DNA from 4 places in the Viridibacillus sp. NPDC093762 genome. Region 1 is predicted to be linked to each of the others. Evidence: riboswitches for the same ligand, from Rfam matches in the RefSeq annotation. Region 1 holds a riboswitch; each other region holds the start of a gene.

Region 1 (5,350 bases):
GCTTGTTCCTGCTAAAAACAAAATCATTTTACAGTACCAGCATGTTCGTGATCATGTTCATGGTGGTGGTCATGATCGTGGTGGTGATGATGGCCGTGTTCATGATCATGGTCATGATGGTGATGATGCTCTACAAATTCCATTGCATTGATACGGTATTGGCAAGTATCACAGTTCATTTTCACATCACCTTGAAGTGATTCTACAACTCTATCTGCTAATACTGTTTTTAGTTCAGCATGATAACCGAAGTAAGCCGCTAATTTCACTTCTAATTCAGGGTACGTAGTTTGATAACTTAAAACCATTTTTTCCATACGTTCCATCAGAATACCTGTGAATAGGAAGTAAGGAAGCATAATTACTTTTTTTGCTCCGAGTTGCTGACATCTTTCAATACCTTCCTCAACTGTCGGGTAAGTTACACCCATAAATGCACATTCTACTGTACGAACATTTAACTGTTCCCAAAGCATACGGGCAATTTTATAAAAGTCACTATTAGCATCTGGGTCACTACCACCACGTGCGATTAATAAAATAGCTGTATCTTTATTTTCCTCTTCATGATTGAAACCAGCTTCTGTTAACCGCTCTTTTAAAATTGAGAAAATGGATTCATGTACACCTAGTGGACGACCATATGTAATTTCTACAGTAGGATATTTTGCTTTACCTTCGTCAATCGCTGCTGGAATATGAATTTTCGAATGTCCCGCTTGTAATAAAATAATCGGAATAACATGGATGTCTGTTGCACCTTTAGCAACACAATTATCAATTCCCTGCGCAATGTTTGGTGATGCGAATTCTAAAAAACAAGATTCTACTAGTAGTTGATCATCTAAAGTTGGCTTTAATTGCTCAACAAATTTGTTAACCTCTGCATTACCTTCTGCTAAACGACTACCATGACCTACGAATAATATGGCTTTCATAAATACAATTCCCCCTTAGTGTTAATCCCCGCAAGGTGCAGGTTCAATTTCAATTTTTGGTGACATATCTTGATAGTTAAATCCTTGAATTCGCTTCACACGTTTGAAGTATTTGAACAAGCGCTCGTTCGGATGTGCGTTTTGACGATATTCTTCAACAATATTGCTGACAACTTCTACAATTTTCTCAGGCTCGATGCCCTCTGCTACCGGTTGTCCTGGATGAGCCGTTCTACCAACTGGTTTCGCACCTACAAAAAGATCAAATTTACCTTTTCGATAGACAATTCCGACGTCCTCCATCACAGCTTTGTAACATGCCATACCACAGCCATTAAAACCGATATTAAATTCTTTAGGCATGTTCAGACCGCCAAGTTTTTCTTGAAGTTCCTCTGCATATGGAATACCGCCAGTTTTTTCACCATTACAGAAATCACATGCTTTTATTGTGACAACATCACCTACTGGTGACAGAATAAAGTTTGCTTCTTGCAGTTTAGCTGTAATGATATCTGGTATTGTTGTTGGAATTTTCAAAAGAATATTATGATTTGGTGTATATTCCATTGTCCCTTTTTCTCCAACTACTTCAGCTAATGTCAACATTTGTTTTGGTGTAAATCTTTTATTGGCAACCCCAGGGCTTACGGCTAATTCGAAAATAGATTCCATTTCTTGTTGTACAAAAGTAGTTTGAGTTTCCACTTGTTGACCCGTCACACGAGTTAATGCATCTAATGCCATTTCAAAAGAGCTAATTTCAGGTTTTGGTTCTGTTTTTATAACTGACTGTAGCTGGGCTCTTTCTAAAGCAGGTGTACTTTCAATATTTTGACTACGCTGAATACCGGTTTCTTGGTCCATTGCCCATGGCTCAGCCTCTTCTTTCAAGCGTTGATGTGGTTTAAGTGGTTGTTTTTCGGCATTCAATGTGTACTTTCTTTGGTAACCACGAGGTGTAATCATCTTATTGTCATACAAAAATGTCGATGAATTGCCGATGACAACTGTCGTTAACATGCCAATATCATGATTCAACATATCTTTTAAATTAGTAATGATGATATTTTGTCTATCACGATAGGCGCTTTTTACTAACCCTACTGGTGTTTCAGGTGAACGATACTGTAGTAAAATACGTTGTGTTTCGACAATTTGGCGTGTACGACGGCCACTACGTGGATTGTAAAGAGCTATTACAAAATCCGCCATTGCCGCAGCTTCCACACGTTTTGCTATTAAATCCCATGGAGTTAGATGGTCACTTAAGCTGATCGTACATGAATCATGCATGACTGGTGCGCCAAGTAAAGAAGCACAAGAGTTAATAGCCGAAATACCAGGAATAACTTCAATTTCAACACCAGTTTCTTCTGTCCATCCCTTTTCGATTAACACTTCATAAACTAGTCCGGCCATTCCGTAGACACCGGAATCTCCACTTGAAATAACTGCCACTTTTTTACCATTTTCAGCTTGTCTTACAGCTTCTTGAGCCCGAGAAACTTCTTCAGTCATACCTGTACTGATGACTGCTGTATTACTATCAATTAAATCTTGAATGAGTTCAACGTACGTTTTATAACCGATAATGAAATCACTTTCTTGCAATGCTTCAACTGCTCTAGTTGTAATATGTTTAAAATCACCTGGACCAAAACCGACTACATAAAGTTTTCCAAGTTGCGACATTCAAACATCTCCTTTTCGTTACATCTAACTATTTGTTTTTCGAAATACCTTTAATCGCTCCTGATGTCGGGTTTTGCGTCATGTTGCCATTAATTGTTTGGTATACAACATGAGGTGCAACTTGCTGATCCATACAATCACGTACAATTTGACGACCAATTTCAGGAGATTCAGCTTTATACCAAGTACCTTGTGGATATGCAATTACGACACAGGCATCTTTGCAACGCCCATTACAGCGAGTTCGAGTAGTATGTATTTGTTCGTCAATCTCAAGCATAGCAATCTCATCTCTGACTGCCAGCGTTACCTCTTCCGCGCCTTTCTTCAAACAACTACTGCCATTGCAAATAAGCAAATGGCTTTTCATACTTTCTAAATTCCAAGTTGTCATAGTGTTCCTCCCATACGATGTTCATCATTTTTCAAGAAAAATCTATGGAAATAGGGTGAATTGGCAACTAGTTATCTATTTTGGCAAATAAAAAAACCTTAATTCAAAGAATTAAGGTTTAAAAACTAGATTATTCAGACAACACAAAAAATAAGCGTCGTCCACTGTAGCCTTCACCTTTCCCTCCGAAAAGTATCGTTCATAATTATAAAAGCAGGTTTCCTGGCTTACGCGTCACTTTACTTTGATCTCTTCCCAGTATTTCACCAGTGAGTATTATCATTTCATCAGCGGTACAGTAGCGGGGGCTGCATCGGATTCTAACCGATTTCCCTATTATCCAACATGCTCAATAGTCCAAACATGTCGGCACTTTTAAATTTGATATTCAATTGTATTATTCAGTAAATTCTAAATCTGTAACTATCATATACTAAATTTTACTAGATTCAAATAGTTTTTTTATGAATATTATCTTGTCATAATTTAAAGTTTGCATTTTCACCTATATAAAGTCGTTCAAAACAGTTATATCTACTTTACTACTCATTTTCAATATTTTTGAAAATCACATAAAAAAAATCTAGTAGAAAGAAATTTCCCATGATACACTATATTCTGAAATCAAACAATTCAATAAACTTTATGGTGTTAAATTAGCGTTTAACTGAAAAGGGAAGTCGGTGTTAATCCGGCGCGGTCCCGCCACTGTATTGAGGAGTTTTGCTACAAGATGTCACTGTCAAATGACGGGAAGGCTGTAGCAAAATGATGAATCTAAGCCAGGAGACCTGCCATAAAGTGAGGAACTGTTTCAACCTACGAGGATGGGTGTGAAAGTGAGTAAGTCTTATTTTTTGATGACTTTTCCTTCACGCACTTCTTTCTATGAAAGAGGTGCTTTTTTATTTAAAAAAATTGCTGTACGCCCTATCTAGAGAGGTATTTCATAGGAGGTGTTATTTGTATATCACTGTATATCCAATAAAAATACATAAACAAAAGGGAGAATAATATGAATAAGTTAAAATTAATATTTATCTGGAAAATAATCTACTTTTTAGCATTTGTCATGATTGTTCCAAAACAAGCATTTGCCATGCACATTATGGAGGGGTTCTTACCTGTTGAATGGGCTATCTTTTGGTGGGCAGTAACAATTCCGTTTTTGATTATTGGTTTCCGATCAATAAGTAAAACAATTAAGGAAAATCCAGATACTAAAATGATGCTTGGCTTATCTGGGGCTTTTGCTTTTGTTTTATCTGCACTTAAAATCCCTTCTGTTACAGGTAGTTGTTCTCACCCTACTGGTGTAGGTTTAGGAACTGTATTATTTGGACCATTTGCAATGAGTATTGTAGGTTTTATTGTTCTTTTATTCCAATCATTGCTTTTAGCTCACGGTGGCTTAACTACACTTGGTGCAAATGCTTTTTCAATGGCAGTCGTTGGTCCTCTAATTGCTTACGGTGTATACAAAGGGACTTCTAAAGCAGGCTTACCTTTTGCATTTGCTGTATTTTTGGCTGCAACTTTAGGTGATCTTGGCACTTATCTAGTCACTTCTATTCAATTAGCACTTGCTTTCCCTTCTGAAGTCGGTGGATTCTTTGCTTCTTTCACTAAATTCAGTAGTATTTTCGCATTAACGCAAATTCCTTTAGCTATTTCTGAAGGTATTTTAACTGTGGTCATTATGAATTTCTTAAAAAAATACAACGTAGCTGAGCTAAAAGCGCTGCGCGTTCTCTCGAAAGGGGCTGAACAACGTTGAAAAAAAATCTAATACTAATCTCAATCGTTGTCATTCTTGCAATCTTCCCTCTTTTCATTCAAAAAGGAGCTGAATTCGGAGGGGCTGATGGTGAAGCTGAAGCTGCCATTGGTGAAATAAATGCTTCTTATGAGCCTTGGTTCTCAAGTATTTGGGAACCACCAAGTGGTGAAATCGAAAGTCTATTATTCTGTCTTCAAGCAGCGATTGGTGCTGGCTTTATCGGTTACTTTGTTGGTTTAACAAGAGGTAAATACAAACGAAAAGATACTGTTAAAAATAAAGAGGGGCAAATATAAGATGCTTCTTATTGATAAATATGCTTATATGAATCGTTGGCAGCATATTCATCCAATAGAAAAAATGGTATTTACCTTTTTTCTGATGTTATTTTCGTTAACTGTGAGAGACACACTTGTATCACTCATCACACTTATTGTGATGAGTGCTTTTACAATTTTAGGTGCAAAAATTCCTTTTAAATATTATTTCAAGTTATTATTAGTACCTAGTTTTTTCCTATTATCGAGTATGCTGACCATTTTG
Region 2 (5,350 bases), on a different contig from region 1:
TTGCGGAAAATAGAATTGATCTATTTGCCATTCTTTTTGCATGTGCCATCGGTGGTTACATCTATGTTCCCTTAAACTGGAGATTAAGTCATTCAGAACTTGACTATATTCTTGACGATTGTACACCAGCCTTAATACTATATGAAGATCAATTTATGAAGCTTATAGCTAATAACCCACATATGAAAGCATACCCAATTACAATAGAGATTGTAGCAGAGCACTTCAATGTACCAACAAATAATTGGAATTCGAAAGACGCATGGTTAATGATATATACTGGTGGGACAACTGGAAAGCCAAAGGGTGTAGTCTTATCATATGATGCGATAAATTGGAATGCCTTCAATACTATTATTAGTTGGAATATTAGTAGTGATGATTGCACATTAAATTATATGCCATTATTTCATACGGGAGGATTGAATGCATTATCAATTCCAATATTAATGGCTGGAGGTACAGTTGTAATAGGAAATAAATTCAATCCCCAAGAAGCAATCCAGTCATTGAATAGTTACAGCACAACAATTTCGTTATTTGTCCCGACAATGTATCAATCTATGATTGATACAGAAGAATTCAAGAAAACAAGTTTTCCTAGTATAAAAGTATTTTTATCAGGTGGAGCTCCATGTCCCATCACTGTGCATAAAACCTTCTTACAAAAGGGAGTACCATTTAAAGAGGGTTATGGATTAACCGAAGCTGGTCCCAATAATTTTGTTATTCAACCAGAGGAGGCCGCAATAAAACTAGGATCTGTCGGAAAGTGTATGCAATTTAATGAAGTTAAAATTCAAGCTCCGAATGGTCGAGAATGCAGACGTGATGAAGTAGGAGAACTATATATTAAAGGAAAGCATATGTTCAGCGAATATTGGAAGAATCCACAAGAGACAGCTAAAACTATTATTAATGGATGGCTTCGTACTGGTGATTTAGCGAAGATGGATCAGGACGGGGATATTTATATCGTAGGACGAGTAAAAGAAATGATTATTTCAGGAGGGGAAAATGTCTATCCTCAAGAGGTGGAACAATGTATTATTACTCATCCAAAGGTGAAAGAGGTCGCAGTTATAGGAATTGCTGATTGTCACTGGGGTGAAATCGTTACGGCTTTTATCGTATCTGATGATGCATTTAATAATGTTAAAGAAATTCAAGACCTTTGTAGAAGTCATCTAGGTAGTTATAAAATCCCTCGGAATATTTATTTTATCCCTGAACTACCAAAAACACATGTAGGGAAAATTGATAAAAAGAAGCTTCAAACAATTCAAATGTAAACGGTCTGTTGATTATTAACGGGTTCGAAATTGAGGAGTAAAAATATAAATAACCATTAAGAAAGGGGTGCAATTAGCACCTCTTGTACATCTATTTTAGCGATTAAATTAGACCTAAATTGGTTATCTTTTGATAATCTCATTATTTCACTAAATTGTCTTTAATGCTTCCTGAAGTTTTTTCACTACCCTTGATAAACCTAATATTGAATTTGTTGTATCGAATTTTTCAATATCAAAGGAATGATTTGCATTTTGGACAATCTCTATCTTTAAATTTGAGTTACTTAATTGTTCAATTTTATTTGAATTGAAATGATAAAATAAACGAAGTGCCAACTTCTCTTTAATAGAAATCGGCACTTCGTTTATTCGCTATAAGTTATTGTGTCGCTTTTGGTGGTAGGCACACGTCACATTTACGTTGGTTATTATTTTTAAATTTCGTAAATGTTTTTCAAAGTTGCTATCACATGCACATTAAAATAGTAACTTTTGAGAAAAACCGTGATATTCCGTCGTTAGCAACTTACTTTCCGAATTGTTCTCAACAAATTCTTTAATTTTACCAATCGTCCATTGTTTATTCAATCTCTTACACCTCCATATTTCTCGCTATGCGGAGGCTTTTCTTGGCATCCGTTCAATTATAAGCAAAAGTAGTAATTATCTTAAGTTCCTCATTATTACATGAGCTGGTACTCAATTAAACAGATGGAGGTTATCTTATTAAACTAAACTGCCTCGTTAGTTGAATATCAGTAAGTTACAAATATATGTATATTACAAATTCTTCTAAATCCATTATTTAAAATAGTCGAATATGCTACTTAAAAAGCATCTGAGGATAGGTATTTTTGTTTCCACTTAATGATTTAACGATATTAGCTATTGTTAATCTGTTAATTACTATGTCAATTGCGAAAAAAACCTTATTTAGTAAACAATAATAAAAGGTTTAAATCATATGCGATTGGAATCCAAAATTGATACTTTAATTAGTTTTAGTACTCTTAAAGCGAACCAGTTATTTATAATCAGGTTATTTTTTATTGTTAAGCATAAATGTGGAATTTTCCACTTTAGGTGTAAGGCAATGTAACGTAACGTTTACAACCAGCAACGATATGTGTAACTGCAAAAAAAAACGTGCAAATTTTTGTGGTAAAACTTTTGAATAAAATTAAGTCTTAAAATTGATATAGCTTTAAGTTGTAATAACGAATATACTTTATATTAGGAAAACTTTTTTTATTTGCACAAAAAATTACATATAGTATTGGAATAGGTGTGTTCGTTTAAAACGAATACTTAATAGGGAAGTCGGTGAAAATCCGACATGGTCCCGCCGCTGTAAGGGTGAGTCTCATGCAAGAAAGTCACTGGATAATATCCGGGAAGACGCATGGAGGCTATGAACCTAAGTCAGAAGACCTGCCTGTTCTAAAAATGCTGATAAACCTACGGGAGATAGGGAGGTGTTAGAGTGCTAGGAGACAAAATTGTTCTGAAACTATAAGCATTGCTGACCTTTTTTATCGGGTTAGGAATGCTTTTTTGTTTGCCAATATTTTATGGTAATAAAATTTTATAGTTGAAGGTGAGAAAAAGTGTTATTCAAACGATCAAAATTATTAAGTCTTCTCTTTTTACTATTATTAATGTTCTTAACGAGTTGCAGTAATACTCCCAAAGGTTCAGAAACTACTTCACTTAAAGGTAATGAGAAAGTTGTTACATTTTCTATGACTGGAGATATAGGCGATTTAAATCCACATACATATTTTCCAAATGAGTTTTTTGCACAAGCAATGGTATATGAGCCCCTTGTGTATTACGGGAAGGGTGGGGATATTCAGCCTTGGTTAGCAAAGAGCTGGGATATTTCAAAAGACGGCAAAGAATATGTGTTCCATCTGAGAAAAGATGTAGAGTTTTCTGATGGCTCGAAATTTAATGCGGCAATTGTTAAGAAGAATTTCGATACGATTTTAAATAATCATAAACAACATGAATGGGTAGAGTTAATTAACCAAATTAAAGATACAGCAGTAGTGGATGAATATACTTTTAAGCTTACTTTGAACAATTCTTATTATCCAACTCTACAAGAATTAACATACATAAGACCTTTGAGATTTGTTGGAGAAGCTGCTTTTCCTGACAGCCAAGATACATTTAAGGATGGTCTTAAATCTCAAATTGGTACAGGGCCATGGGTACTGAGCGAATATAAGAAAAATGAATATGCATTATTCGAAAGAAATGAAAAGTACTGGGGTACTAAACCAAAAGTAGATAAGGTTGTTGTTAAGGTCATTACTGACGGAGAATCTAGAGTATTAGCATTTGAGAAAAATGAACTTGATTTTATTTTTGGTAATGGGGTCATCAGTCAAGATTCATTCCAATTTTTAAAGGATTCAGGGAAATATGAAACTAAGTTGTCAGAGCCTACAGCTACAAGAACGCTTCTTTTTAATACAAATAAAGAAGCAACTAAAGACCATAAAGTACGTTTAGCGCTGAACTATGCATTTAATAAACAGGCTGTGATCGATAATATTTTTTATGGTATGGAAAAAAAAGCAGATACATTGTTTCCACCTGTATTGGATTACACAAAAATTGACATAGATCCATATGAGTATGACACAGCAAAAGCAGAGCAGTTATTAGATAAAGCAGGGTGGAAAAAAATAGAGGGTAAACCGTTTAGAGAAAAAGACGGAAAAGAACTGCAGCTAGAATTCCTTTTTAATAGTACAGATAATATCCAAAAGTCGATCGCAGAATTTGTGCAAGGTGATTTTAGAAAACTAGGAATTGATATTAAGTTGAATAGTCAGGAAACTAATACTTTCTGGAAAACGGCATTCCAAGGCAATTACGACATATTATTTACCTCAACATGGGCCGTACCTTTTGATCCACATTCTTATTTAGCTTCAATTACAACAGATTCAGAAAATGGTGGTCCAGATTATACTGCTTTATTGGGGTTACCAGAGAAGAAAGAAATAGACGAGAAGATTAAAAAAGTGCTTTTAACTACAGATGAAAAAGAAAGAAAAATGTTGTATACCGATATTTTAACAACTTTGCATGAGCAAGCGGTATACTTACCGATATCTTATCAATCCAATGTAGCGGTTTATCATAAAAATATTAAAGGATTAGATTTTTTGCCTCAAGAAGCAGAGGTACCTTTAACTACAATAGATGTTGAATGATGGAAGGATTATTAATAACAACAACTTAAGGAGTACTACATGAGTTGGTTTATAGTTAAGCGTTTCGCAAGTCTTGTTCCAATATTATTAGGAATCTCAATTATCACTTTTATCTTACTGCACTTAATTCCTGGAGATCCAGCAGTAGCTTATTTAAGGTTATCGAATATTCCGCCTACTGATGAGGCTGTGGCTGCTCTTCGACTTGAGCTTGGATTAAATAAGCCTTTATATATCCAGTATTTTGAGTGGTTAGGAAATGTAATTCAACTTGATTTAGGGATTTCATTTGTGTCTAAGAATACAGTTTGGGACGAGATGTTGTTACATTTAGTTCCAACAATTCAACTAACATTAGCTGCGTTTTTCTTTATTGTAGTTATTAGCTTACCAATAGGAATGCTATCGGCTATCTACAAAGGAAAATGGATAGATCAATTTAGCAGAATAATAGCTTTTGTTAGTGTTTCTATGCCTACATTTTGGTTTGGTTTTCTATTAATCTATTTTTTATCATTAAAGTTAGATTTATTACCCGTTTTGGGGAGGGGGACACTAGAACATGTAGTGCTTCCTTCCTTAACGCTTGCTTTTGGCTATATTGGCACAAATATACGATTACTTCGAGCGAGTATGCTTGAAAATATAAATGAACCATTTGTTATATATGCAAGAGCGAGAGGTTTGCGTCAAGGGAAAATCATTAGTAGACATGTGTTAAAAAAGTCCCTCCTTCCTGTAGTGACTGGGCTAGGTATGAGTTTTGGAAATATGCTAGGTGGAGCAGTTATTGTTGAAACCATTTTCGCTTGGCCAGGAATGGGA
Region 3 (5,350 bases), on a different contig from region 1:
TCCGTAGTCGAATCATCTGTATAATTAATCATTGTCTTACCAATAGTCAGCAATGTTAAAAACATAACTCCTACTCCAACCGCTAAATAAAACATCGCAAACACTTTACCCAGATTTGTAGTTGGCGTGAGTGAAGTATCTACACCACTCGGAATCAGACTAACAACACAAAAGTATATGGCATCAATTATAGACCATCCTTCTACCTTTGTATAAAACATCGTGCCTGACAAAAGGATAAAAAATAATGTAGTAGACAATGAAATAAATAACGGTTGTTTAAAAGCACGGATTAAAGCCTTTAAAAGGCGTTTTGTAGTTAAAATAAATGAAATCATACATTCTCTCACTCTCTTGCTATATGAAACTAGTATACAACAGATAGGAGATAAATAAATAGTCTTCTAAGAGTGGTTCTAAATGCCTATATAAATTTGAAGTGATAATAACATAAAACTATATTTGGCCATCAAGACCATAAAAATTTGATAATATGATATAGTGAATACAAATTGTGGTCTATACGATTCTTTTTTTATTGATATTAATAAAACAGCTATATTTAATGTCGAACTCTCCTAAAAGACTATTGAGAGTGTTAATTACATTGAAAATATCGTATTAAAAATTTGATTCGGAGGAATTAAGGTGAATAACATGCTGAAAAAACTAAGCGTCATTTTCATGGCTATGATCTTTTTAGGAGGTTTAGCAAGCCCTCAATATGCTAAAGCAAGTGCTTCAAAAACAAAACAAGTAACGCTTACTGAAAAGAGTAGGTTGTTTACTAAGCAAGGTGGATATGGAAGAAAATCTACAGTAGCTGCAAAAAAGAAAGTAACGATTATAAAAACAACTAAAGATAAATGGATGCAAACAAAAGATAAAAAGTGGATAAAAGACGGTTTTACTGGTGATTATGTCTATCTTTCAAAAAAAACAACGACTTATAAAAAAGAAAAAGGATCTAAATCAGCAACGAAACTTCCAGCTGGAATATATAAAGTGAGTGCTGCCAATACAAATGGTTGGATTAAAGTTAAAAAAGGTAGCAAGACATACTGGATTAAATCTGGGGAATTTGTCGATAGTTACAGTGATTTAGGAAATAAAAAAATGCAAGACCAAATAGTTACTATTTTAAATAAAGAACGTGCAAAAAAGAATTTGAAGCCTTTAAAGCAAGATCCAAAACTAACAAAGCTTGCGATAATTCGATCATTAGATATGGAGAAAAATCGCTATTTCAGCCATACAAGCCCAACTTATGGAAGCTGGTCTAACCTCCTAAAAGGATCTGATTATAACACATATGCATCAGGAGAGAATATTGCAGCAGGTTATCCAACAGCAACGAGTTTCATGAAAGGATGGATGAATTCCCCTGGCCATAAAGCAAATATTCTATCACCCAATTATCAAAAAGTTGGAATAGGTATAGTTGTCTCGGGTAAAGGTGCTCAATATCCAACATATGGAACACAAATTTTTGCCAAATAGGTAGAAAACCCCCTATTGTCCAAGAACATGAGGGAGTTTACTATTTTGATAACTTCTTAACCTTATTCTCTTTTACATCCCATCGTTTTGAATATTCAGTTATAATAGAGTGGATATATATATAGGGGTTTTCTATATGGTATTACATATGAAAGAGGTAAGTTTGAAAAGAGAAGGGCAATGGATTCTAGAAAATATTAATTGGCAAGTAGAAAAAGGAGAGCATTGGGAAGTGCAACACTTTCTTCATTTTTCGATATTCCAGTAGAAGTTATTTGGCAAAATAATCGTCCATTATTATCAAAGCAGAATTAAAAGAATTTAAAAACTAGTTGTTGAATTTTATATAAGATTCGACAGCTAGTTTTTTTATAATGAATAACAATTATTTGGATTGTTTTTCCAATAACGTGATAATCCTATCTAATTTTTCATTTAGTTCAGTAGATTCATTCTTTGGTGTGGTATTAATAATGATTCTTCTAATAAATAGCATAAAAGAAATCGTACCTAATATAATTAAAGCAATAACAATAAAAAGTATAAGTATATCTCCAAAATTAGCCACCTTTTGCCTCCTTTATTCATTTCCGCTATTAAAATAGTATTATATTCAATTTTAACATGTTTTTAGGATTCATGCGGTTCAAATATTGATAAATTCATTGATAAATACAATTTTGGAATTGAGATAAATACAATTCTTCTTTGATTAATATAAGAATTTGATATGAAATGGATAAAATATCAAAAATAAATCATTATCCAATAGATTAATTTTCAATATTATGATAAGTTTATAACAAGTGAATATTGAATGCCAGAATTAGGTGTAGTACATACATAAAAGGGAATTCGGTGAAATGCCGAGGCTGTATCCGCAACTGTAAATGCTGATGAAATAAGGAAATACCACTGTTTTATACGGGAAGGTCCTTTGAGTAAATTGATGCTAAGCCAGGAGACCTATCTAATTCAGAGCGTATATCTACTCTTCGGAATAAAGTGAGATTACGGCAAAACAATCTATATTAGACAAAACTGTTGTCCTATATTTCTTTGTATTTATGCTATTTCTCTATGGGGAAATAGCTTTTTTCATTGTTAAGAACTTTTAAATTCCTTCATTTAAAACATAAGTGAAAGTTATTTAATCTATTAGCATGAAAAAGCCGAATTCCGAATCCAACAAACCTAAATAAAATCGGAGGAATTCAAATGTTAAAACGTTCAATTAGCATGATGTTTGCTTTTGTTATGCTACTATCACTACTATCGCCGTTTACAGCTCAAGCTGAAAATAATACGGTAGTAAACAATGCATCTCAAACAACATCACCACAAGTAATCAAAGAAAAACTAGTGAACTCACTAGAAAAGGCAAAACAATATTATATTACTAACAACCAAACTATTAGTTCTAGGGTAATTAGTTCCCACAGTGGCTACTGGTCATTATCAGCAATGTATGCACTAGGTATGGATATTAAAAACTACAAGTGGGCAGAGGGCTCAGAAGTTACAAGTGAACAATCTTATTGGGTAAAACCTAAAACGGCTGCTTCAAGCACTTCAAATGAAGACGCAGGTACTATTATAGGTGCTTATATTCTTGGGTTAGATCCTACCAGCCTTGGACAACGCAATATTGTTGAAGATTTACAAAATAAACAAAAAGCTGATGGTAGCTTTTTTACACCATATGGTGAATCTTGGGCATCAATTGCGCTAGGATTAGCAAATGCAGACTATGATAAAGCCAAACATTTAGAAGTAATTTTAAAGAAACAAAATAATTCAGGATTATTCTCTGGATTTGGTTCATCTGATGACTTAGATGTAACAGGCTGGAATTTAACGGCATTAACGCTATTAAATAATGCTGATAAGTCCAATGAAATAATTAACGAATCTATTAAAAAAGCAGTAGACGGTATTCATGCAAAATATCAAAAAGATGGTTTTGTTAATAATACGAACTCAATGGCAAGTATTATTATGGGACTAGCTTCAGCTGGAGAGGATTTAACAACGGACAAATGGAGCTATGAAAAAGACGGTAAAAAAGTTAACATTCTTGAAAAAATGATTGATGATTACCAATTAGAAGACGGATCATTTAAATGGATGATCAAAGATACTAAAACTAACTTAATGGCGACTGAACAAGTAATCATTGCGTTAGCAGACGCATTGAATGGAAAATCAACATTTGCAAGATTAGCAGATGGGGAAATACCAAATACTAATCCACCAGTGGAAAATCCAGATACTGAAGGCCCAACAGAACTTACAGTGGGTACAATTTCAAACAAAACTACTTCTGTAACAGGAACAACAGAAGCAAATGCAACAGTCTCAATATACAATGGAACTAAACTTCTAACATCAACAAAAGCTAGTAGTAAAGGAACTTACACGTTAAAGATTCCTGCACAAAAAGCGAATGTGAAATTAGTAGTAAAGACGACAGATGTAACCGGCAATGCTGGTGTAACAAAAACAATTACTGTATTAGATAAAATCGGCCCAACAAAACTTACAATAGGAACAATTTCAAACAAAACAACTACTGTAAAAGGAACTACAGAAGCTAAAGCAACAGTTTCTATTTATAAAGGCTCAAAACTACTTACATCAACAAAAGCGAGTAGCAAAGGTAACTATAAGCTGAAGATTACAAAACAAAAAGAGAACGTAAAATTAGTTGTAAAAACGAAAGATACAGTAGGTAATAAAGGCGTATCAAAAACAATTATTGTAAAAGATAAAATTGCACCGAAAAAACCAACAGTATCTAAAATCACTTCGAAAACTACAAAAGTAAAAGGTAAAACTGAAGCAAAAGCAACAATTACAATATACAATAGTAAACACAAAAAAATTGGCTCAGCTAAAGCATCCAGCAAAGGTAATTTTAGTGTGAAAATCAAAAAACAAAAAGCAAATTCTAAGCTATCAATTTACGCGAAGGATCCAGCAGGAAATAAAAGTAGCAAACTTAGCGTGAAAGTGAAGTAATGGTCATATGAAAAAGGGCAGTCCAAAAAGTCGGTAAAAACCGGCCTTTGAGGGCTACTCTTTTTCTTTTTATTTGGATCTGTCTAATTTGATTATTGTTTTGATCAAATGATAAACAAAACTTAAATCACCTAAATTGGAAGGGTTTTGGAGATATTTACAGATAATTCACGTAGTGCAAAACCTTCAAGGAGTTGATTATTTAATTACTATTTTAGAAAACATAAAAGATTTAGCTTTTTTATTACTATTCATTTCGAGCGCTATTTATTGTAAGCAGCTTAAATTAACTAAGTGGAAAAGAAAACTTTCTAAAGGCGAGATGACAATGTATCTTATTACTTCAATTGCACTACCTGTTTACGCAGCTATTTATATGCTTCTCCTTCTGGGAACATAAATATGCTGTATTGTAATATATTATATTAGGCAATTACATAAATCAGAGGTTGAATACAAGTGTAATATACTGTTTACGCTTAATTCTAAGTGTAAGTGATATGATAAAATAATAATAGAAATATAGTGAAAGAGTGATTCAATGCAGGTCAATGTGAAGGATACAAGTTTAGTGCTTGAAGGCGGGACATTCCGTACATTATTTACGTCAGGCGTACTCGATGCTTTTTTAGATGAAGAGATAATGATGCCACATGTTGTCGGTATTTCAGCAGGGGCTATTAATGCCTGTTCATATGTGTCGGAGCAAAAAGAGCGTTCACTTCGCGTTCTTGTTAATTATCGTCATGACAAACGCTATATAGGCATTCGGAATTTTTGGCGAGAAAGAAGTTTATTTGGATTAGACTTTGCTTACAATATAATTCCA
Region 4 (5,350 bases), on a different contig from region 1:
AAATCTCACTCAATACAAATAAGGAAGAACCGGTATATCAAATAGAAGTAGTAAATGGTAAAGAGCATATTAACTTATTAATAGATGCAATTAATGGGGAAGTTTTATCAGAAATTCAAGCAGATGCAGAGCAAGATTCTTCACTTTTATCTAAGGAACAAGTGATTACTATTGCTAAGAAAAAACTGAATGGAACTGTAGATGAAATTTCTTTTTACGATACGAGTGATGGCGGATATTATTTAGTGGAGATTGAAGGTAACGACAAAGATGCAGTCTTCCAAATCCATGCTATTTCCGGCAAAGTGTTATCCATTACGTGGGATTAATAATTTCTCATCAAATTCTAATCTTATTCTCCTTATTCTTTCATTTTCATTGTGTAAAGTATAAGTATCAACAAAGAGGAGGAAGATAATTATGAAAAAAATGATTACGGCATTAGCAATTACGGGATCACTTGCAGTCTCTGGAGTAGTTGCGGCAGCGGGTATTCAAACTAACTCAGGTAAAATTTTATCTTCAAAAGAAATTTCGAAAAAGGCACTTAGCTACGTAAAAGGTACAGTATACAAAGTAGAATTGGACAAAGAAAAAGGTGTTCAAGTATATGAAGTTGATGTAAGAGGCAAAAGTAAAGAATACGAATTAACATTAGATGCTAAAACGGGGAATTTACTTGAAAAGAAAACAGAAACAACAAAAGTATCTAATTCAGTTAATAATAAAAAAGTAATTGGTTTAGCAAAAGCGAAAGAAATAGCATTAAAATCGGTTAAAGGTTCTGTGAAAAAAGCAAAATTAGATCGAGAAGATGGTATTTACGAAATTGAAATCATTAGAGCTGGATATGAATACGATTTTGATATCAATGCGTACACAGGGAAAATTGTGAAAAAAGAAAAAGAGAAGATTTCAAAAAAAGTAGTAACTGGCAAAGTGATTGGCTTAGAGAAAGCGAAACAAATAGCATTAAATAATGTTGGTGGTACTGTACAAAAAGCCAAACTAGATAAAAGTGATGGCGTATACGAAATCGAAATTATTAATGGTGCAACAGAATATGATTTTGAAATCGATGCAAAAACAGGAAATGTTATTAAAAAAGAATCAGAAGTAGCTGACGATGTAATCACAAATACTAAACCGGGTATTCCAAGTACTGGAAATACCGAGAAGCCTTCAAAGCCATCAACAAGTAATAAAGTAATAGGTATTGAAAAAGCAAAAGAAATTGCTTTAAAAAGTGTTAATGGTACAGTGAAAAAAGCTGAATATGACCGTGAAGACGGAGTATATGATTTTGAGATTTTAACTACTGATTATGAATATGATATCGAAGTCGATGCAATAACTGGGAAAGTTATGATTACTGATAAAGAAAGAATTACAAAAACACCAAATCCAGTAACACCTTTCATCAGTGAGCAAAAAGCTTCTCAAATTGCTTTAACAAAAGCAAAAGGTACCATTACTAAAATTGAATTGGATGAAGAAGACGGCGTTTATGAAGTTGAAGTAAAAGATGGTATGTATGAATACGAATTAGAAATTGACGCTAAGACTGGTGCCATTCTTGATTTCGAAAAAGAGTATGAAGACGATTAATTGTTACTAAAATAGATATTATGCTACCCAAAATACAATTTTGGGTAGTTTTTTATTATTTTCTTACTTAAAACAATTCTAACCTCCTGTTTTTTAAAATAAAAATAGACATTATAGGAAATAATAAAACATTTTTCGTAGGTCTTTTGCTTTCATTTACTTTAATTTAGCATTTCCACTTGTCTGACAGGAACACAATATGTTAGATTAGATTAATCAGTAAAACACAATATATAGTATGTGAGCGAAAAAAGGTACCATATACGGTTTAAAAGGGAATTCGGTAGAGAAACCGAAGCTGTCCCCGCAACTGTGAATGCGGACGACTGTCAATTAACCACTGAGCAATGCTTGGGAAGGGTGACAGTTGGATGATGCATGAGCCAGTAGACCTGCCTTTTTGCGCATGATGACACTTTCTTCGGGGGTTGAGAAGTGGAAGCGAGAGACTTTACATTGAACAATTTACTTTTGATTTCAAAAGTATTTTTTTGTTGTGATTTCGCCTGTTTCCAATTTTAAAACCTAGAGCGATGGCTCTGCCGAAGAAGGCAGATTCATCGCTTTTTATATTTGTAAAAAAGGAGACGACGATATGGTCCAATTAATGACATATGAAAGAGCAATATTATTATCTCGATTAGAGGAAGAGTTTGGTAGAGAGGAAATTAGTCAGCTTATTAGAAAGTCTGAACGCTGGGAAAATAAGAATCCAGAAGGCACTGATGCTGAATGGACGAAGGCGATGAGCCTAGAAGCGTTAAGCTTTTTAGATGAAGAAGACACATATTGGACATTCGTTGCAGCTCGCTTATTGTTGGCGGGTGTTTATAAAGAAGCATCTACAGTACGTCAATTAGAAGTAGGACAGGTATACACAGCATTTGCTAAACAAGTTAAGAAGCTTGTCGAAAAAGGTTTATATGACCCAGCTTTAACAAGGTCATATACAAAACAGGAACTTGAAGAGATTGGCTTAATGATTGAACCTAAACGTGATGAAATCTTTACATATATCGGATTGAAAACACTGTTGGATCGTTATGTAACTCGAGACTTTGACAAAACACCAATCGAATTACCTCAAGAGCGTTGGATGATTATAGCGATGACTCTAATGCAGAATGAAAAAACAGATCGTCTTGCAAAAATTAAAGAATCTTACTGGGCAATGAGTAATTTATATATGACGACTGCTACTCCTACATTATCAAATGCAGGTAAAACACATGGTCAATTATCAAGTTGCTTTATCGATACAGTTGATGACAGCTTACAAAGTATTTATGATTCAAATACTGATGTTGCGACACTTTCGAAGTTTGGCGGTGGTATCGGCGTTTATATGGGGAAAGTACGTAGCCGTGGATCATCCATTCGTGGTTTTAAAGGGGCATCAAGCGGTGTTGTTCCTTGGATTAAACAATTAAATAATACAGCAGTATCAGTAGATCAATTAGGTCAACGACAAGGCGCGATTGCTATTTATCTTGATATTTGGCATAAAGATATATTCCCATTCCTTGATTTAAAATTAAATAACGGTGATGAACGTATGCGCGCACATGATATTTTCACAGGCGTTAGCTTACCAGATATTTTCATGGAGGCTGTTGAAGCACGTGAAGATTGGCACTTATTTGACCCGCATGAAATTCGCGAAGTAATGGGCTTTAATCTTGAAGATTACTATGACGAAAAACGTGGACAAGGTTCATTCCGTGAAAAGTACGAAGCTTGCTTAGCGAACCCGATATTAACACGTGAAGCTGTACCAGCAATTGATATCATGAAACGCATTATGCGTAGTCAATTAGAAACTGGCGTACCGTTCATGTTCTATCGTGATGAAGTAAACCGTAAAAACCCGAATAAGCATGAAGGTATGATTTACTCAAGTAATCTATGTACAGAAATTTTCCAAAATATGAGCGCCACTAAATTCGAGTCAATTACATTAGAAGATGATGTCATTGTAACGCGTCGCAAACCTGGAGACTTCGTTGTATGTAACTTATCATCTATCAATCTTGGACGAGCTGTCCCTGCTGAAGCTTTAGAAAGATTGATCCCAATTCAAGTGCGTATGTTAGATAATGTTATCGACTTAAATCGTATTCCTGTTCCACAAGCAGAACGTACAAATGCCCGTTATCGTGGTATCGGTCTTGGTACATTCGGTTGGCATCATTTATTGGCACTGAAGAGTATTACATGGGAATCAGAGGAGTCTGTTGAATTTGCGGATAAGCTTTATGAGCAAATTGCTTATTTAACAATTCAAGCATCAATGGAATTAGCAAAAGAAAAAGGCCAATATCCATTATTTGAAGGTTCGGAATGGCAAACAGGAGAATACTTCTCAAAGCGACAATATAAAGATGAAAAGTGGACTGCATTACAACAAGCAGTTGCTGAAAATGGTATGCGTAACGGTTATGTAATGGCTATTGCGCCGAACTCATCAACATCAATTATTGCAGGAAGTACGGCAAGTATTGATCCGATCTTCCAAAAATCTTATTCTGAAGAGAAAAAGGATTATAAGATCCCGGTAACTGTCCCTGATTTGAACCAAGAAACAACTTGGTATTACAAATCTGCTTACTTTATTGATCAAAATTGGACTTTAAAACAAAACGCAGCACGTGCCCGTCATATCGACCAAGGTATTTCGCTAAATTTATATGTACAAAACACTGTCAAGGCTAAAGAACTATTAGAATTGCACTTAAATGCTTGGAAACTGGGCATTAAAACGACATACTACGTCCGCTCAACATCGGTTGAACTATTAGAATGTGAATCATGTGCAAGCTAGGAGGAACTACGATGACAAAACTAGAAAAACGTCAATTAATGGATAAAACAGCTCCAAACCGTTCAACAGGTATTGTAAACGGGAGCTCTTCAAATATATTAAACTGGGATGATGTTCGTTTTAGCTGGGCGTATCCAAAATATAAAAAGATGTTAGGTAACTTTTGGACTCCTTTCGAAATTAATATGGGGAATGATATTAAAGAGTTCCCAACATTAACAGCGAATGAAAAAGAAGCATTTATGAAAACAATCGGTTTACTTGCAATGTTAGACAGTGTTCAAACAGACTATGCAGGAAAAGTGGCAGATTATTTAACAGATTCTAGCTTAAATGCTTTAATGATTATCCTTGCACAGCAGGAAGTAATTCATAACCATTCTTACTCATATATTCTTTCAAGTTTAGTATCAAAAGATGAGCAAGATAAAGTATTTGATTTCTGGCGTACAGAGCCAGTCCTTGAAAAACGAAATGACTTCGTTATTAAAGGATATAAAACATTTTCTGAAGAACCTAATATCGACCATATGTTAAATTCCATCGTCTATGACGTCATTTTAGAAGGTTTATTCTTCTATTCTGGTTTCGCATTCTTCTACCATTTAGCACGCAATCAAAAAATGGTAGCAACGAGTACAATGATTAACTATATAAACCGCGACGAACAGCTTCATGTTGACCTATTCGTTAAAATCTATAAAGAATTGTTAGAAGAGTATCCTGAATACGATACGCCAGAGCGAGCTAAGCAAGTTGAAGATATTTTCCGTGAAGCAGCTGCACTTGAAATCGAATGGGCACATGAAGTCATTGGAGATAAAATTGATGGCTTAGATGTAGATGATGTAGAAGATTATATTTACTTCTATACGAATGTACGCTGTTCACAGTTAGGCTATGAAAGACCTTTTGACGGCT

What was found. Region 1 has a riboswitch for cobalamin ahead of ACQKM9_RS04145 ((2Fe-2S) ferredoxin domain-containing protein). Riboswitches for the same ligand answer to the same signal wherever they lie in the genome.
Region 2: linked by a shared signal. The riboswitch ahead of nikA (nickel ABC transporter substrate-binding protein) and the one ahead of ACQKM9_RS04145 ((2Fe-2S) ferredoxin domain-containing protein) in region 1 are both predicted to bind cobalamin.
Region 3: linked by a shared signal. The riboswitch ahead of ACQKM9_RS13025 (Ig-like domain-containing protein) and the one ahead of ACQKM9_RS04145 ((2Fe-2S) ferredoxin domain-containing protein) in region 1 are both predicted to bind cobalamin.
Region 4: linked by a shared signal. The riboswitch ahead of ACQKM9_RS07300 (ribonucleoside-diphosphate reductase subunit alpha) and the one ahead of ACQKM9_RS04145 ((2Fe-2S) ferredoxin domain-containing protein) in region 1 are both predicted to bind cobalamin.

Annotation. Positions count from the first base shown of each region.
Region 1 covers NZ_JBNNUK010000002.1:62,773-68,122, reverse strand. The annotation lists gene cobK (precorrin-6A reductase) at 1-27, opposite strand, end outside; gene ACQKM9_RS04155 (sirohydrochlorin chelatase) at 24-938, opposite strand; gene cobJ (precorrin-3B C(17)-methyltransferase) at 960-2,633, opposite strand; gene ACQKM9_RS04145 ((2Fe-2S) ferredoxin domain-containing protein) at 2,662-3,027, opposite strand; cobalamin riboswitch at 3,223-3,419, opposite strand; cobalamin riboswitch at 3,657-3,840, shown strand; gene ACQKM9_RS04140 (energy-coupling factor ABC transporter permease) at 4,043-4,804, shown strand; gene ACQKM9_RS04135 (energy-coupling factor ABC transporter substrate-binding protein) at 4,801-5,103, shown strand; gene cbiQ (cobalt ECF transporter T component CbiQ) at 5,105-5,350, shown strand, end outside.
Region 2 covers NZ_JBNNUK010000009.1:64,096-69,445, forward strand. The annotation lists gene ACQKM9_RS12620 (class I adenylate-forming enzyme family protein) at 1-1,292, shown strand, start outside; gene ACQKM9_RS12625 (hypothetical protein) at 1,443-1,655, opposite strand; partial or broken gene ACQKM9_RS12630 (hypothetical protein) at 1,675-1,883, opposite strand; cobalamin riboswitch at 2,562-2,748, shown strand; gene nikA (nickel ABC transporter substrate-binding protein) at 2,903-4,525, shown strand; gene nikB (nickel ABC transporter permease) at 4,565-5,350, shown strand, end outside.
Region 3 covers NZ_JBNNUK010000009.1:135,947-141,296, forward strand. The annotation lists gene ACQKM9_RS13005 (ion channel) at 1-338, opposite strand, end outside; gene ACQKM9_RS13010 (CAP domain-containing protein) at 658-1,500, shown strand; gene ACQKM9_RS13015 (hypothetical protein) at 1,637-1,768, shown strand; gene ACQKM9_RS13020 (DUF4083 family protein) at 1,886-2,068, opposite strand; cobalamin riboswitch at 2,312-2,488, shown strand; gene ACQKM9_RS13025 (Ig-like domain-containing protein) at 2,719-4,521, shown strand; gene ACQKM9_RS13030 (hypothetical protein) at 4,697-4,921, shown strand; gene ACQKM9_RS13035 (patatin-like phospholipase family protein) at 5,063-5,350, shown strand, end outside.
Region 4 covers NZ_JBNNUK010000004.1:67,955-73,304, reverse strand. The annotation lists gene ACQKM9_RS07310 (PepSY domain-containing protein) at 1-329, shown strand, start outside; gene ACQKM9_RS07305 (PepSY domain-containing protein) at 421-1,608, shown strand; cobalamin riboswitch at 1,844-2,022, shown strand; gene ACQKM9_RS07300 (ribonucleoside-diphosphate reductase subunit alpha) at 2,204-4,429, shown strand; gene ACQKM9_RS07295 (ribonucleotide-diphosphate reductase subunit beta) at 4,441-5,350, shown strand, end outside.